4 regions of the Oleidesulfovibrio vietnamensis genome follow, and region 2 is predicted to be linked to each of the others. Evidence: predicted binding sites of a transcription regulator. Region 2 holds the regulator's gene; each other region holds the start of a gene.

Region 1 (4,211 bases), 1.7 Mb from region 2:
AGGTCATGCTGAAAACAGGAAATCCTACCAGCACGCCCAGCGAAACCAGAAATAGCGGTTTCAGAAACCTCCGCATACAGCCTCCCGTTGCCCGATCTGGTGGCCTGATGTTACGGCGTCTTCAACACCTGCACTGATTACGCACCATCCAAACACATAATTATTGTTTTGTACAACACAAATTATAACAAAAAAGGATGAGCATCTGCTCATCCTTTATATTTCAGGAAACGTTACTGAGAACCGTATCAGCGCTTCAGTTCCAGTGCTTTCTGCAGCATGGTGTCTGCAGTTGTCACAACTTTACTCTGCGACTGAAATCCGCGTTGCGTGATAATCATATTAACAAACTCGCGCGATGCATCCACATTGGACATTTCAAGAGTTGATGCCGCCACGGAACCGAAATTTTCTGTCTTTGCCGTTCCTTCCTGCGCTTCACCTGATTCTCTGGTGGCCGAAAAATGATTGCCGCCTTCACGCCGCAGGCCGAATTCGCTGGTAAAGCGGAACAGCGGAATCTGATATAAATCAACAACCTGCCCGTTGCTGAATTTGCCGCTCATAACCCCTTCGCTGTCAATGGCAAGCGACATGAGACCGCCCTGCGCGTACCCGTTTTGTGTGCGGTGCAGGTTGGAGGAAGAACCTTCGTACCCCGTGGTCACCCGCGCCTGACGGGCCGCGCCTGCAAGCCCGGGCAGCTGCGAGGCATTGCTGCCCACGGAAGCGGCGCTGCCGCCCCCTGTCCAGCCTGTGCCTGTCATGCCGAATCCCGCGGTCATTACCTGAGCCCCTCCGCCGGACCCTGCAAAGGTGGCCGTAAACGAAGGATAGCCGTCCGCGCCCATGGCTGCCGGCTGCCAGCTGGAAAGCTGCGAAGCATCCCCTGAAGGGGTATAGGCTGTCATATTGATCAGTTCGCCGTTGGCGTTGAACGTGAGCGTACCCGCCATCAGCAGCCCGGCGGCGGATGTTCCAGCCCCTGCGCCTCCGTCTTCCGAAGGCGGCATGGCCATGACATATTCCACAATGCGCTGTCCGTCGGGACCGTCCGGCGCACCATCGTAATACACCGACACCTCGTGCTTGTTTCCGGCGGCGTCGTATACTGCTATGCTGTCGCTGTGCCCGTATGCTCCGTCGCCCAGCGGGGGTTCCGCCGTGCCGTTCCATTGCTGCAGCAGCGAAAAATACGGATCCGTGGCGCTTGCACTGTTGTCGGAGGTAACCCCGATATTGGAAATGATGGACAACGATGTCGTGGCACTGGGGGGCAGCACCATGTTACCGTTTTCCCCCGCCACCAGCTGCAAATCCTGAAGCCCGCCCGCCACACCATTTTCAATGGGTTTGGCCTGCAGACGGTAACCGCCGGGGTCCACAAGGTACCCTTCCAGATCAAAACGGAAATTCCCGGCCCGCGTGTAATGCGTTTTGTCGCCCTGCGCCACCTGAAAGAATCCTTTCCCTGAAATGGCAAGGTCAGTCACGGTATTGCTGGGTTCAAAGCCGCCCGCAGTGTGCAGAACGCGCACCTCCGCCACAGAGGCACCCATACCCTGCTGCGACATGCCCACCGTGGGATTGTTGCCCCCGGTGGTCACATCCAGACTCGTCAGGTCCTGATACAGCATCATGGACTGCTTGAACCCGACCGTATTGATGTTCGCCAGATTGTTACCGATCACCTGCATACCCTGACTGTGGGTTTTCATGCCGGTGGCTCCGATATACAGCGATGCAATGGTCATACGCGGTCTCCTGCCCGTTGGTCACGCGGGGCTTGGTCACAGGGCAAAATATGCCCCGCGTTGCAGTAAGCACGGACCGTGCCAGATATGCGACCATGCGGGGCGCATACCTCGCTGCCGCCCGCACGGCGGTGTCCGCAAGCTGCCGCTGCCCGCCGCTGCAGATCACTGCGCCGCAACACCGCAGGAAAAAGTTGCCTGCCGGAATGTATGCTCCCGCCAGCGGCATACGCACCCCGTACGCAGGCAACACGGGCGCAGGCAGCACGGACACAGGCAACACGGGCGCAGCAGCCTTTACCCGCAGAAAATAAAACAGGCCGCACCATGTGCAGCCTGTTTGTTGTGTTACGGGCAGTTATGTATGCAGCGGCAGCCGCGCGGCCGTCCGCCATGCGCGGCGAAAGGCAGCCCTCACGGCGGTGTTCCTGCAGCCGGGGCAGAGACAACGGCGGACGGCATGCGGTTACCCCGCAGTTACACGCCGCAGCGTTTCTTCCACGAAGCCACGGTATTCACCAGCAGCTGCGCGATGGTCATGGGGCCTATTCCGCCCGGCACAGGCGTAATGGCAGAGGCCACCTTGCTTACAGGGCCGAAATCAACATCTCCCGCAAGGCCGTTTTCCGTCCGGTTGATGCCCACGTCCACCACCACGGCACCGGGTTTCACCATGTCTGCGGTGACAAAGTTGGCCCTGCCGATGGCCACAAACAGAAAATCCGCTTCGCGGCACTGCTGCGCAAGGTCGGGAGTGCGCGAATGACACACGGTGACAGTGGCATTGGCAAAAGGACCCGAAGCGCCCAGCATGAGCGCCAAAGGCTTGCCCACAATATTCGAGCGGCCGAGCACAACGGTTTTTTTGCCCGCCGGCGACAGGTTGTAGCGTTCCAGCAGTGTCATCACGCCTGCCGGCGTACAGGGCCGGAAGCCGGGAAGCCCCAGCGTCAGTTTGCCCATGTTGACAGGATGAAAGCCGTCCACATCCTTGGCGGGGTCGATAAGTTCAAGACAGCGCTGGCTGTCCAGTCCGGCGGGCAGAGGCAGCTGCAGCAGAATGCCGTCTATGTCTTCACGGGCGTTGAGGGCGACAATGCGTTCCTCAAGCTCCTGCTGCGTGGTCTGTGCAGAGATGCGGAACGCTTCGGAACGGATTCCGGCGTCGGCGCAGGCACGTTCTTTGTTGCGCACGTACACCTGCGATGCGGGGTCGTCGCCCACCAGAATAACAGCCAGCCCGGGCGCTCTTCCGGCGCGGTCTTTCAGGGCGTCCACATCCTTTTTCAATTCTTCGCGCAAAGCCGCGGCGGTGGCTTTACCGTCCAGCAGAATCATGGGCGTACTCCTTGCAGTGTATGCAGCACATAGTATGGTTATGCAGCCTGTCACGCGCCGCCAGACCGGCGCAACAAAAAAACCGGCCGGAGCAGACAGCTCCGGCCGGTGACAGGTCGCACGTATTCAGGGTTCGCAAAGGCGCGATGCGCCGGATATGTGAAATCCCTGTATGACATTGTTTGCATCCTCACCCGCGGGCGGGTTCCGTGGCGGCTACATACAGCCAACCGCGGCAGGATGCAAGCAGCGCGGTTTACTCTTCGCCCAGCCCGAAATGCGAAGCCATGTAAGGGCCGAAGTAGATGCCCTCGTCATCCAGATCTTCCTCGATACGCAGCAGCTGGTTGTATTTGGCCAGACGGTCGCTGCGGCACAGCGAGCCGGTCTTGATCTGCCCTGCGTTCAGTGCCACGGCAAGGTCGGCGATGAAATGGTCTTCTGTTTCTCCGGAACGGTGCGAAATAACCGTGGTATAACCGGCACCCTTGGCCATTTCCACGGTGTCCAGCGTCTCGGTGAGGGTACCTATCTGGTTCAGCTTGATAAGAATGGAGTTGGCCACGCCCTCATCGATGCCCTGAGCCAGAATGTCGGGGTTGGTCACGAAAACGTCGTCACCCACAATCTGCACGCTGTCACCCATTTTAACGGTCATTTCCTGCCAGCCTTCCCAGTCGCCTTCGGCCATGCCGTCTTCGATGGAAATAAGCGGGTAACGCTGGGTGAAATCCATAAGCCAGTCAATCATCTCGGAAGAGGAGAGCACTTTGTTCTCGCCCTTGAGGTGATACTTGCCGTCCTTGTAGAATTCGGAAGCCGCGGCGTCGATGGCCAGGGCCACTTCCGACCCGGGAATATAGCCTGCGGTCTCGATGGCGCGCATGATGTACCGGAAAGCCTCGTCGTGGCTTTTCAGGTTGGGAGCAAAGCCGCCTTCGTCGCCCACGCTGGTCACGTGACCGTCGGCAGCCAGCAGCGCCTTGAGGTTGTGGAAAATTTCAGCCCCCATGCGCAGCGCTTCACTGAAGGTGGGCGCTCCCACGGGCATGATCATGAATTCCTGAATATCAAGGTTGTTGGGGGCATGCTCGCCGCCGTTGATGATGTTCATCATGG
Region 2 (4,211 bases):
CGCTGGAAGCTGAAAAAGCGTTTTATGACCAGCAGGGCGACACTGTACGCATCAAGCAGCCCGACATTGTCTATTTTCTTGAAAAACAAAACGACAACCTGAGTGTTAAAGCGCGCTGGGGCGAAATAAAGCAGAGCAGCCAGTCCATGCGTCTGTGGGACGATGTGGTTCTGGTGCAGACAGACAAAATGCTTAAAACATCTCTGCTGACCTACCTTGGCAGCTCCCGTGAACTGACCATGCCCGAAAAGGTATGGTTTGAAACCGGCGCCATGAACGGTACCATGCATGACGTGCTGTGGCTGCTGGACACTAACGTCATTAAAGCCCGCGGAAGCGTTGACATGGTTCTGTACCTTGAAGACGGCTTCAGCGGCTTAGCCCGAGGAGAAAAACGTCATGAACAGAATTAGCATAACAGGCCACATGATTATGGTGCTGCTTGCCTGTCTGGTTTTGCAGGCCGCCCCCGCCACCGCGGCAGAGGATATTCCCACCTCCATCACATCTAAGACCATGACTTATGACGCCAACGCCCAGCTGATCATTTTTGAACAGGATGTGTACGTGCAGCGCGGTGAGTTTGAACTGTGGGCGGACTCCATCTCCGTCTATCTGGACAAGAACGCCAGTGCCGCCGCGAAGCAAAACGACGCCGAAGGCCCTGCCATTGACGCCGGCCAGATCAACAGGCTGGTGGCCGAAGGTAATGTACGCATGAAGCAGCTGACGAAATCGGGAGAATGCCGCAAGGCCACCTACAAGGTTTCGGAAGGACTGCTTGTGATGGAAGGAGACCCCGTACTTCGCGACGAGGGCAACAGTATCGGCGGGCAGGAAATCAGGTTTTATGTGAACGAGAACAGAAGTGAAGTGTTGGGCGCGCCTGGTAAGCCCGTCAATGCGGTTTTTTCCGCCCCCAAAAGGATGAAGAAGTAAATGGCGGTCATTCAGGCTACAGGGTTGCGCAAGCAATACGGTTCGCGCGAAGTGGTCTGCGGCGTTTCCCTGAATGTGAAACAGGGGGAAATTGTCGGCCTGCTGGGCCCCAACGGCGCGGGCAAGACCACGACATTTTATATGCTCATAGGCATTGTAAAGCCCAATGCCGGCGAGGTGCAGCTGGATGACCTGAGCATATCCGACTGGCCGCTGCATGAACGCGCCCGTATCGGTTTGAGCTATCTGCCTCAGGAAAGTTCTGTTTTTAAAAAACTCACTGTCACTCAGAATCTGCAGATGATTCTGGAACATGTGGGATTGAGCAAAAAAGCTCAGCAGGCAAGAGCGCAGGAACTGCTTGAAGAGTTCGGCATCACCCACATCGCCGATTCATACGCCATGCACCTGTCCGGCGGTGAACGGCGGCGGCTGGAAATCGCCCGGGCCCTCATCCGCGCCCCGAAGTTCATCCTGCTTGATGAACCGTTTGCCGGCATTGATCCTCTGGCCGTGGATGATATTCAGGAAATAATCAAAAAACTGCGCGACAAAGGTATCGGGGTGTTGATCTCTGATCATAATGTGCGTGAAACATTGAATATCTGCGACAGGGCTTATCTCGTTTACGAAGGAAGGGTCATTCTGGAAGGCACTCCGGAAGCCATTGTGGCCGATCCCAAGGCCCGCAGTGTCTATCTGGGAGAGGGCTTCTGCCTGTAAGTCCCCCGGCTCCGGTTGCATCACACAGATATATGTGGCAGAAAAGAGTCATGGAATGTATTTTGGAATGATTTTTGGATAACAGAACGGAATATACGTTTCCGCTGTCTCCGGTATCAGGGCTTTGATATTCTCTGAGCAATAAAAACAAAATATATTCAGCTTTTATAATCTTAAGGATTCGGTTGAACAATGGCTTTAGAGTTACGACAGCAGCTTAAACTCGCTCAGCAGCTTGTGATGACGCCCCAGCTTCAGCAGGCGATCAAACTGTTGCAGCTTTCACGCGTCGAGCTCGTTGAAACCGTTCAGCAGGAACTGCTGGAAAACCCGTTTCTTGAAGAAACACAGGAAGAGCGCCCAGTCTCTCAGGCTGAAGAGAGAGCCCCGAGAGCAGAAGAAGCCGACCCTTTCCGTCAGGAATTGGTAAAGAATGCCGACTGGGAAAACTATCTTGGCGATTTTGCCAGTACCGGCAAACAGGCAGGCGGACGCGACGCGGAAGTGCCGGAAGAGATGACCGCCTTTGAGGCTCGTTTTTCATCCAGCCCCACGCTGGAAGGGCATCTCAGCTGGCAGCTGCGCTTGTCTTCCGCCACGGAAAAACAGCTGGACATAGCAGAAGTCATAATCGGCAACCTTTCGCCTGCGGGGTATCTGCAGGCGACGGTGGAAAACGTGGCGGAAATGGCCGGTGCCGGTACGGCAGAGGTGGAAGAAACGCTGCATCTGCTGCAGCGGCTTGATCCCGTGGGCATAGCGGCGCGTACTCCGCAGGAATGCCTTCTGGTTCAGGTCGAAGTGCTTGGATACGACCGCGACCCTGTGCTTGTCGAGCTGATCCGCGATCATCTGGAAGACCTGGAAAAACGACGGTACAAGCCTCTTCTCAGAAAATATCGTCTGGGAATGGACGACCTTAAAGAATATCTTGACCTTATCCAGACTCTTGACCCCATGCCGGGCTCCCGCTTCGGTAACGAACAGCCCGCGTATGTCAGCCCCGATGTCTACGTGTATAAAAGCGAGGATGATTTTATCATCCTGCTGAACGAAGACGGCCTGCCACATCTCCAGCTGAGTGAATTTTATAAAGAAGGCGTCAAGGGCACCACTGATAAAGAAAAGGACTACGTGCAGGAAAAAATGCGCTCCGCCTCGTGGCTTATAAAAAGCCTTTATCAACGGCAGCGAACCCTGTACAAAGTAGTTGAGAGCATTATTAAATATCAGAGGGGTTTTTTCGAGGAAGGCGTATCCCGGCTTCGCCCGCTTATTCTCAAGGATATAGCGGACGACATAGGAATGCACGAATCAACCGTCAGCCGTATTACAACAAACAAGTATGTGGCTACCCCCCATGGTATTGTGGAGCTTAAGTATTTCTTTAACAGTGCACTGGCGTTAAACGACGGAACAGAGGTAGGTTCTGAAAGTGTGAAAGCGCTGATAAAGAACCTGATTTCTGAAGAAAATCCTAAAGAACCGCTCAGTGACGAAAAGATCGGAGAAATTCTTAAAGAAAAGTTGCAAGTCAATATTGCTCGAAGAACCGTGGCGAAGTATCGTACAGCTATGGGAATCCCTTCTTCTTCGAAACGAAAAGCTGTATTTTAGGCCAAAGGATTTCCGGCAGAAATGCCTGATACTGAATCTCTGGAGGTTTTTATGAACATCGCTTTCACTTTCAAGAACTTCGAGCCTTCCGATCACTTGAAAAAGTATGCCAACCGCCGTTTTGAAAAGCTCGGACGCTTTTTGAATAAGTCAGAAAACCTTGAGTTACAGGTTCTGTTGAGCGTTGATAAATTCCGGCACAAGGCGGAAGTACAATGCACGGGCGAGGGGTTGAATCTCTCTGCAGTGGAGCAGAGCGAGGATATGTATGCCACTATTGATCTTGTGCTGGATAAGCTGGAAGCACAGGTCAAGAAACACGCAGAAAAGACTAAGGATCGGCGCCGTTCCAGCAGTGATGACAGCGTGCGTATGGATGTGTTCAATTACAAAGACAATGACGGCGTGCGCGAGCGCACCATCATTGAAACTGATGAGATTGATCCCAAACCCATGCATATTGATGAAGCTGCCATGCAGCTTGAGGCGCTGGATTACGAGTTTCTCGTTTTCAAAAACGCGCAGAACAACCGCGTGAATGTCATCTACCGTCGCAAGGACGGAGACTTCGGGCTGATCGATCCGGGATTCTAAAAAATGAAACTGGGTGAATACCTGGATAAAGACCTCATAATTCATGAGCTTTCCGCCAGCACCAAAACTGAGGTGCTGGCGGAACTTGTGAAACCGGTCATCCAAAAATATCCGGAACTGGATCAGAATACCGTGGTCCGCATTCTGCAGGACCGTGAAAATCTGGGAACAACCGGCATCGGTGACGGCATAGCCATACCGCACGGCAAGGTGGAGGGGCTTGACCACATCGTGCTGGTGGTCGGTCGCAGTTCTGAAGGGCTTGATTTTGAAGCGCTTGATTACAAGCTGTGTAACGTATTCTTTCTTGTTCTTGCTCCAGAACAGGTGGCCGGCAT
Region 3 (4,211 bases), 1.1 Mb from region 2:
CTACCTCAAGCTTACTGTCAGCGACAACGGCCCCGGCATCCCGCAGGTAATTCTGGATAAAATTTTTGATCCGTTTTTCACCACCAAAGGCAAAACCGAGGGAACAGGTCTGGGACTGGCCGTGGTGCACGGCATTGTCAAAGCGCACCGCGGCGCTGTGCGCGTCAGCTCCGACCCCTTCCGGCGCACTGCATTCGAGGTCTGGCTGCCCATGCTTGACGCCGAAGGCGCCCCGCTGCCCATTTCCGACGCGGGAGACCTGCGCGGGGGCGATGAACGCATTCTGTTTGTGGAAGACGACGACGACCAGCTGCACACCATACCCCGTGTGCTCGAATCGCTGGGGTTCACCGTGCGCGCGCTGAAAAGCCCCTCGCATGCCGCACAGCTGCTGCGCGAAAATCCTTCGGCCTACGATCTGGTCATAACCGACTTTGACATGCCGGAAACCAACGGCCTTGAACTGGCGGACGAAATCGGCGATATTGCCCCCCGAGTTCCCGTCATCATGGTCTCCGGCCGCGACGTGGCCGCAGAAGGCGCGCTGGCATTTCCCAACATCAAAGCCATTGTTCCCAAGCCGTACAACCGCAACATCCTTTCCGAAACCATCCGCAAGGTTCTCGGGTAATCAACGGAACGCACCATGCCCAGAATACTGGTCATAGACGACGACACCATCGTTTGCGAAACCATCGAAAGCCTGCTTTCGCGCCTGCAGTACCAGAGCCGCTCGGCCCATACGCTGGAACAGGGTCTGCAGCTGCTTGCCGCGGAAGAATTTGACGTGGTGTTTCTGGACGTGCGCCTGCCCGACGGTAACGGACTGGAGGCTCTGCCGCGAATCCGCAGTCACGAAAACAGCCCGGAAGTAATAATACTGACCGGCGAAGGCGACCCCGACGGAGCGGAGCTGGCCATACAGGGCGGCGTGTGGGACTATCTGGTCAAACCCACGCCCATCAAGCAGACCACCCTTACCCTGAACAGGGCGCTGCAGTACCGGCAGGAAAAACTGAACAAACAGGCGGCGCCGCCCGTGGCGCTTAATCTGGACGGCGTGGTGGGCAGCAGCGAACGCATCCGCGAATCGTTCGACATTGTGGCGCGTGCCGCATCCACTGACACCAATGTGCTTATCACCGGCGAAACAGGCACCGGCAAAGAGCTTTTCGCCCGCACCATACACAGAAACTGCGGACGTGCCGGCGGCCCTTTCGTGGTGGTGGACTGCGCGTCACTGACGGAAACCCTCATCGAATCAACACTGTTCGGGCATAAAAAAGGCGCTTTCACAGGGGCCGAAGCTGATCAGGAAGGGCTGGCCAAACTGGCCGACGGCGGCACTCTTTTTCTGGACGAAGTAGGGGAAATGCCCCTTTCGCTGCAACGGTCCTTTCTGCGTTTTCTGCAGGAACGCACCTTCAGACCGGTGGGCGGCACACAGGAAGTGAAAAGCGACTTCAGGCTTATTTCGGCCACCAACAGAGATCTGGATGCCATGGTGGAACGCGGAGAGTTCCGCAAGGACCTGCTTTTCCGGCTCAAGACGCTGCACGTGGTGCTGCCCCCGCTGCGACAGCGCCTGACCGACCTGAAACCCCTTGCCATGTACTACATCGACAAACTGTGCGAGCAGTACAACGTGCCCAACAAGGGTTTCAGCTCCGACTTTTTCACCCTGCTTGCACGCCATGACTGGCCGGGCAACGTCCGCGAGCTTTTCAACGTGCTGGAGCGGGCGTTTGTGGCTTCCGGGCTGGAAAGCATGCTGTACGCCATGCATCTGCCGCAGGACCTGCGCATCAAGGCGGCCAAGGCGCACCTGCTGCGCGAACAGCCGGACGAACTGCCCGCCCGCGGACAGACCGGCTGCGCCCGCAATCAGCAGGATGCCGACGGGCTGCCCTGTCCGCTGCCGGACATGCGGTCGTTCAAGCACATGATGGAACGAAAATATCTGGAAAGCGTCATAGCGCGCCACAAAGGTGATCTGCCCGCGATTCTGGAGACTTCCGGTCTGTCCCGTTCGCATTTTTATGCGTTGCTGAAAAAGAACAACATTGTGCTTTGATTGTTGGCGCCATGCTGTTGTATGCTGTACCTGACGGACGTTCCCGTGAACATGTGCTGTCCTGTTTTTCAGACACGACACCAGTCCGCTTTTTCAGACACTGCAACCGCCCGCCGCAAGCCAGTTTCATCACGTTCACGCACACGTTTTCCAGATAGAGGCGCTGCATTCAGGCTCCGCCGCTGTCCTTTTTTTCAGACACTGTACGATCCTCCGGACACGCACCATATCCGGAGAAGGAGGTAACCGGCTGTAAACACATGCTTTGAACCACAAGACACACATGGCATACTTTTTGTTTAACAAAGGGGCTGAAGCAGACCGCTCAGGGCCGCAGGCCGCACGGTCATTCTTCAGCGCATGAGGTTGTCACGGACGCCCGAATCCGCTTTGACGATCACTCAATAACATCATGCTTCAAGGTTAGAAAAAGGAGTTTATACTCATGGCCAAGCAGATGAAGACGATGGACGGTAACACCGCCGCCGCGTACATCGCGTACGCGCTGAGCGACACCGCCGCCATCTACCCCATCACCCCCTCCTCCAACATGGGCGAAGTGGCCGACGACTGGGCCGCCGCCGGTAAAAAGAACATTTTCGGCCAGACCGTCTCAGTGCGTCAGCTTCAGTCCGAAGCAGGCGCCGCCGGTGCTGTGCACGGTTCGCTGGCCGCAGGCGCGCTGACCGCCACCTTCACGGCGTCGCAGGGCCTGCTGCTGATGATTCCCAACATGTACAAAATCGCCGGTGAACTGCTTCCCGGTGTTTTCCATGTTTCCGCACGCGCCCTTGCTTCCCACGCACTGTCCATCTTCGGCGACCATCAGGACGTGATGGCCTGCCGTCAGACCGGCTTTGCCTTCCTCGCTTCCAACTCCGTTCAGGAAGCAATGGACATGGCTCTGGTGGCTCATCTGGCCGCCATTGAAACCAGCGTGCCTTTCTGTCACTTCTTCGACGGCTTCCGTACTTCGCACGAACTGCAGAAGATTGAAGTCATCGATTACGAAGACATCAAGGGTCTGGTGAACATGGAAAAGGTGGAAGCTTTCCGCCAGAATTCCATGAACCCCGAGCACCCGCACATCCGCGGTACTGCCCAGAACCCCGACATCTACTTCCAGGCCCGCGAAGCCTGCAACCCCTTCTACGAGCAGGTTCCCACGCAGGTTCTGGCTGCAATGAAGAAGGTTGAAGGCGTAACCGGCCGCAAGTACAAGCTGTTTGACTATGTGGGTCACTCCGAAGCCGAGCGCGTCATCATCGCCATGGGCTCCGCCTGTGAAACCATTGAAGAAGTGGTCAACCACCTTGTGAAGCAGGGTGAGCGCGTGGGTCTGATCAAGGTCCGCCTGTTCCGTCCCTTCTCCACCGAACACATGCTGGCAGCACTGCCCGCCACCGCGCACACCATCACCGTGCTCGACCGTACCAAGGAACCCGGCGCGCTGGGCGATCCTCTGTACCTCGACGTGTGCACCGCCTTCATGGAACACGGCGAAGCCCCGACCATCCTCGGCGGCCGCTACGGTCTCGGTTCCAAGGAATTCACCCCCGCCGACGTTGTTGCCGTATACGACAACATGAAGGTGGCAGGTCCCAAGAACCACTTCACCGTGGGCATCATTGACGACGTTTCCAATACTTCTCTGGAAGTGGGCGCCGCTCTGGACACCGTTCCCGAAGGCACCGTTCAGTGCAAGTTCTTCGGTCTGGGCGCAGACGGCACCGTGGGCGCCAACAAGCAGGCCATCAAGATCATCGGTGACAACACCGACATGTACGCTCAGGGCTACTTTGCGTACGACTCCAAGAAGTCCGGCGGCTTCACCGTATCGCACCTGCGTTTCGGCAAGTCCCCCATCCAGTCCACCTACCTTGTCAACCGTGCCGACTACGTGGCCTGCCACAAGTCCGCATACGTCAACCAGTACGACGTGCTGGAAGGCATCAAGGACGGCGGCGTGTTCGTGCTGAACTCGCACTGGTCGCTTGAAGACATGGAAAAGGAACTGCCGGCTTCCATGAAGCGCACCATCGCTTCCAAAAAGCTGAAATTCTACAACATCGACGCCGTCAAGATTGCCGGCGAAGTAGGCCTCGGCGGCCGCATCAACATGGTGATGCAGACCGCG
Region 4 (4,211 bases), 560 kb from region 2:
CTCACCGCTCCGGCAGACCAGCGTGGGCTCGGCCAGTACTTTTACAAGGCCGTTTTCCTTGAGCACATCCAGAAAGCCGGTCAGTGTCATGCCGCCTACCGGTGCCTGAAACACGCCGGTATTGTTAGGGCTCAGCACAGCGGCGGTGCGGCCCACACCTATGGTTCCGTCCTGATTGTCAAGTGTGAACAGCTGGTTGAGCATGGTAAAGGCAAAACTGTTGCCCCACGCGGCAGCCAGATCAATGCCCAGACGCTGCATGACGGAGCGGCGCATTTCAGCGACTTTCACTTCAAGCATTATCTGATGCATTCCGCCGACTTTCATGAGGTTGGTCACTTTGTCGGGGGCGTACATACGGGCCATGTCCATGGCTGTGGCAATATGCGCGGGGCTGCTTACCGTGCCTGCCAGAGTTATGGATTCACCTACCGTCATGACCATTATGTCTTTTTCCGACGGCAGCAGCTTGTGCAGCATTTCCTTCAGGCGGGCGATATCCGGTGAAACCTGAATGTCGAATACATGGGACACCGCACCGGCAGCGTTCCACAGCGTCAGTGTGGTGCCGCCCGGCTTTACGCCGGTTACGTAGACCTGTGTGGGAGAGAGCACCAGCACTTGTGCCACCTCCGGCGCAGCCACTGAAACCCGCCGGACAGGGGATGCGGTTTCAAGAACGACCGATTTGCCGGCGGCCAGCTGCACTGCGGCGGGCACTATGGCAGCCTGCGCGCATACGGCGCTCAGCAGCACCGCAGCCAGTACCGGAAAATGGCGGAAACATACCAGAAGCGTTGTGGCTTTGTTGAAAGCAGTCATTGCCTGAACCTCAGTGTTGAGCGCTGTGTTCCGCTGATGACTTCCACAGAAGCGGCGGCACGCGCTTTGCGGGCGGGCGCGGCTGCAGGACGCAGCATGGAAAGCGCATGGGGGACGTCCGTGCCGGCTGTTTTGACGGAATCAGTATCTGCCGGATTGCGCAGGGAAAAGTGTACCTCTCCGCGGGAAGCAGCCAGAGAGAGCACTTCCACCTCGCGGGGCAGCATTTCCAGCGTATAGATGTCCACCGGTGATGTGGCGGTGTCGTCGCCCTGCTGTTCCAGTTCGGTGCCGGTGGCCAGTACGCGGATGTTCTCCAGTACGGTTTTGGTCACGGCCTTGTCTTGGGGGCGCCTGTTGTCATCTATGGTCACCAGTACGTCCACATGGTTTCCGGGGCGGATGAATCCGGCCATACCCAGAACATTGTTGCCCTTTACCGCCACCGCCCGTTTGCCGGGGCTGATCATGGTGCTGACGCCGCCGTAACGGACGGTGTCTTCCACCAGCCGCGCGGGAGTGATGGGTTCGCCGGCTGTCACGGCGGAAGCGAGCACTCTGCCCGTAAGCTCATCTGCGGAGGAAAAGGCCCCCGCGGGGGCGGTCTGCTGCAGAAATTCGGCCATGGTGATCTGTTCGGCACGTATTCTTGTGCCTTTGGTCATATCAGCTGCCGCCACGGCCAGCATGACGCTGGCGACTTTGGGGGGCTGTGCCGTGCGGGCGGGGGCCTGCATCATGCGGAAGACGAGTGCTCCGGCCCCAAGTGCCAGCACCAGCGCTACAGCAATCTGGATGAGTGATGATTTTTTCATGCCGGTTCTCCGTCAGCGGATTGCCATGATGCCGGAAAAGACAGCATCCAATGCGCCTGAAAAGTACATGGAGGTTACGGTACCGGCTGCTATGGCCACGCCGTAGCACAGTCGGGGCAGTGCCTTTCCGCCTGTTGCGGGGGTGTAGGCCATCTCGCCGGTAACCAGCATGGTGGTAAATGATGTGTGCAGCGCGCGGCCCACGGCCCGGAGCTGAGGCAGGTGAAACAGCAGAACGCCCAGAGCGTAGGCGCCGCCGGCAAAGCTGGTCCATATGAACGCACCGAACACTCCCTGCGCTCCCAGAAAGGCACCCGCCGCACCCATCAGCTTCACATCGCCCGCGCCCATCACACCCGCCAGAAAAGGCAGCAGCATCAGAGCTGCGCCCAGTCCCAGTCCGGCAAGGGAAAAAAGCAGCCCGTCAGCGCCGCCGGCGGCACCGTGCCCCGCCAGTCCGGCGAACATGGCCGGAAAAGTGAGCCAGTTGGGAATGCGCATGGCCCGTATGTCGGTGACGACGGCTGTCATCAGAATGCTGACAAGCAGGATGGGCATGACGGTCTGCATGGTGTGTTCCTCTGTTTTGTGGCTAAAAGGGCCGGAGATGCGCTCCGGCCCTTTTTGCTGTCTGCGGATAATCCCTTCCGTGCCGGACGGATAAGCGGAGCAGGTTGCGGATACTGCAGGACGGCCTGTCGGTAAGCGGGGGCTGCAGGCCGGCTCCGTCTCTGAAGGGTCTGTCGGCGGATGATTCTGCTGTGTCCCTGTTAGGTACCGGGGGTGGGCATCTTGGAGTCGATGTAGGTGAAGGTGTCGCTCACCTTGGTACCCAGCGCGGTGACGGCTGCCACGATGACAGCGGCAATGAGGGCTGCGATAAGTCCGTATTCCAGAGCGGTGGCGCCTTCTTCACCCTTGAGCAGGTTCATGATGATCTTTTTCATGGTTCTTTCTCCTTTTTGCGGAAAAGCGTTTGCTGCGGACAAGCCGCGGTTGTGCATTCCTATAGGCAACCACTGTGCCAAGCCGCGCCGCGCGGTTTATTTTTTTCGATAACTATATGTAAAAAATAACATTATGTTTGTTGGCAGATGTCCGGCCCCATCGGATGACCGGCGAAGAGAAAGGGGGGTGCGGCAGTGCGTATCTAAAATTTATAGACCGTCGGGGCAGAACGCAGACAGGCAGACGGCTTGTGCCGCGGGGTCTAAGTGAGTCTAAAAAAAATAGATGATAAGGCGTGTACAGGGTACGCGCAGAGCAGGAGCACTGATGTCCTGCGGGGGATGTCGTCGGGAATGATGGATGAACAGCAGCTTGCCGGCGGGGTGAGATGTTCCGTCGGGTCTAAAAAAATTAGATACGCGACGGCACTCAGATGCGTATCTGATGCTTCTGCAGTTTTGCCCACATGTTTTTGGGAGTAAGGCCCAGCAGGGCCGCAGCGTTTTTCTGGCTGCCTTCCGCCCTGCGCAGCGCTTCCAGCAGCAGGTTGCGTTCCATCTGGTGCAGGGTTTCGCGCAGGGGCATACGCAGGCAGTCTTCTGCCGCGGGGGCGTCATGCGGAGACTGTGCGGTGCAGGGCTGCGGCGATGTACCGTTCTGCACGGCAAGTGCAGCGGCTATGTCCTGCGCTGTAATGCGTCCCTGTGCGCTGATGGCCGCTCTTTCCAGCAGGTTGGCCAGCTGCCGGACATTGCCGGGCCAGTGGTGGTTCATAAGCGCCTGTACGGCTGCGGCAGTGATGCCGTGCACCGGTATGCCCAGCGTCAGCCCCAGTTTGCGGAGAATATGCTCCGCCAGCCGGGGTATGTCTTCTTTGCGGTCGCGCAGGGGAGGCAGCATGATTACGGCTACGCCCAGCCTGTAATACAGGTCTTCGCGAAACGCTTTGCGGGCCACAAGTTCACGCAGGTTCTGGTTGGTGGCGGCGATAATGCGTACGTTGACTGCAACCGGTCTGCGCCCGCCCAGCCGTTCGATCTGTTTTTCTTCCACGGCCCGCAGCAGTTTGGGCTGAATGGCTGCGGGCATGTCGCCAATTTCGTCCAGCAGCAGGGTGCCGCCGTGCGCCAGCTCAAATTTGCCGGGCTGTGCAGATGTGGCACCGGTAAAGGCACCTTTCTCGTGACCGAACAGTTCGTTTTCAAACAGATGTTCAGGAATGGCGGCGCAGTTTACCTTGACAAAAGGTGCTCCTGCCCGGCCGGAAAGCGCGCGCAGGGTGTCGGAGACCAGTTCTTTGCCGGTGCCGGATTCGCCGGTGATAAGCACTGTCGAATCGAGCGGGGCTACTTTTTCGACCAGCGTTTTTACGGCGCGCATGGGGGCGCTGTCGCCGATGATGCGTTGTACCGGGCTGTCATGGCGCAGCGTTTCGCGCAGAGTGGTCACCTCTTTTTGCAGACGGCGTTTTTCCAGCGCCCTGCGCACCACGATGTCCAGTTCTTTCAGGCTGAATGGTTTTGAAAAAAAATCGTAGGCTCCCAGACGGATGGCTTCAAGCGCCAGTTCTCTGGTGGAGTAGGCGGTCATGACGATGATATCGGAACCGGGGGCGGCTTCACGCAG

What was found. Region 2 encodes sigma-54, which starts transcription at its own class of promoters, with help from an activator protein. Its sites were predicted from a motif close to CTGGCACGGNNNNTGCTT; they were not measured.
Region 1: ACZ5D1_RS01565 (flagellar hook protein FlgE) is a predicted target of sigma-54. The motif match lies at 1,822-1,839, and genes of this name have one in related genera.
Region 3: nifJ (pyruvate:ferredoxin (flavodoxin) oxidoreductase) is a predicted target of sigma-54. The motif match lies at 2,358-2,375, and genes of this name have one in related genera.
Region 4: ACZ5D1_RS06545 (Flp family type IVb pilin) is a predicted target of sigma-54. The motif match lies at 2,648-2,665, and genes of this name have one in related genera.

What each region holds. Positions count from the first base shown of each region.
Region 1 is NZ_AP042419.1:357,213-361,423, reverse strand. Features, by position in the region: gene ACZ5D1_RS01570 (NapC/NirT family cytochrome c) at 1-76, opposite strand, end outside; gene ACZ5D1_RS01565 (flagellar hook protein FlgE) at 249-1,754, opposite strand; gene folD (bifunctional methylenetetrahydrofolate dehydrogenase/methenyltetrahydrofolate cyclohydrolase FolD) at 2,232-3,092, opposite strand; gene eno (phosphopyruvate hydratase) at 3,349-4,211, opposite strand, start outside.
Region 2 is NZ_AP042419.1:2,056,616-2,060,826, reverse strand. Features, by position in the region: gene lptC (LPS export ABC transporter periplasmic protein LptC) at 1-413, shown strand, start outside; gene ACZ5D1_RS09360 (LptA/OstA family protein) at 400-939, shown strand; gene lptB (LPS export ABC transporter ATP-binding protein) at 940-1,662, shown strand; gene rpoN (RNA polymerase factor sigma-54) at 1,855-3,279, shown strand; gene hpf (ribosome hibernation-promoting factor, HPF/YfiA family) at 3,331-3,873, shown strand; gene ACZ5D1_RS09340 (PTS sugar transporter subunit IIA) at 3,877-4,211, shown strand, end outside.
Region 3 is NZ_AP042419.1:3,153,775-3,157,985, forward strand. Features, by position in the region: gene ACZ5D1_RS14170 (hybrid sensor histidine kinase/response regulator) at 1-631, shown strand, start outside; gene ACZ5D1_RS14175 (sigma-54-dependent transcriptional regulator) at 647-2,074, shown strand; gene nifJ (pyruvate:ferredoxin (flavodoxin) oxidoreductase) at 2,520-4,211, shown strand, end outside.
Region 4 is NZ_AP042419.1:1,498,331-1,502,541, forward strand. Features, by position in the region: gene ACZ5D1_RS06530 (type II and III secretion system protein family protein) at 1-822, opposite strand, end outside; gene cpaB (Flp pilus assembly protein CpaB) at 819-1,637, opposite strand; gene ACZ5D1_RS06540 (A24 family peptidase) at 1,650-2,207, opposite strand; gene ACZ5D1_RS06545 (Flp family type IVb pilin) at 2,408-2,584, opposite strand; gene ACZ5D1_RS06550 (sigma-54-dependent transcriptional regulator) at 3,015-4,211, opposite strand, start outside.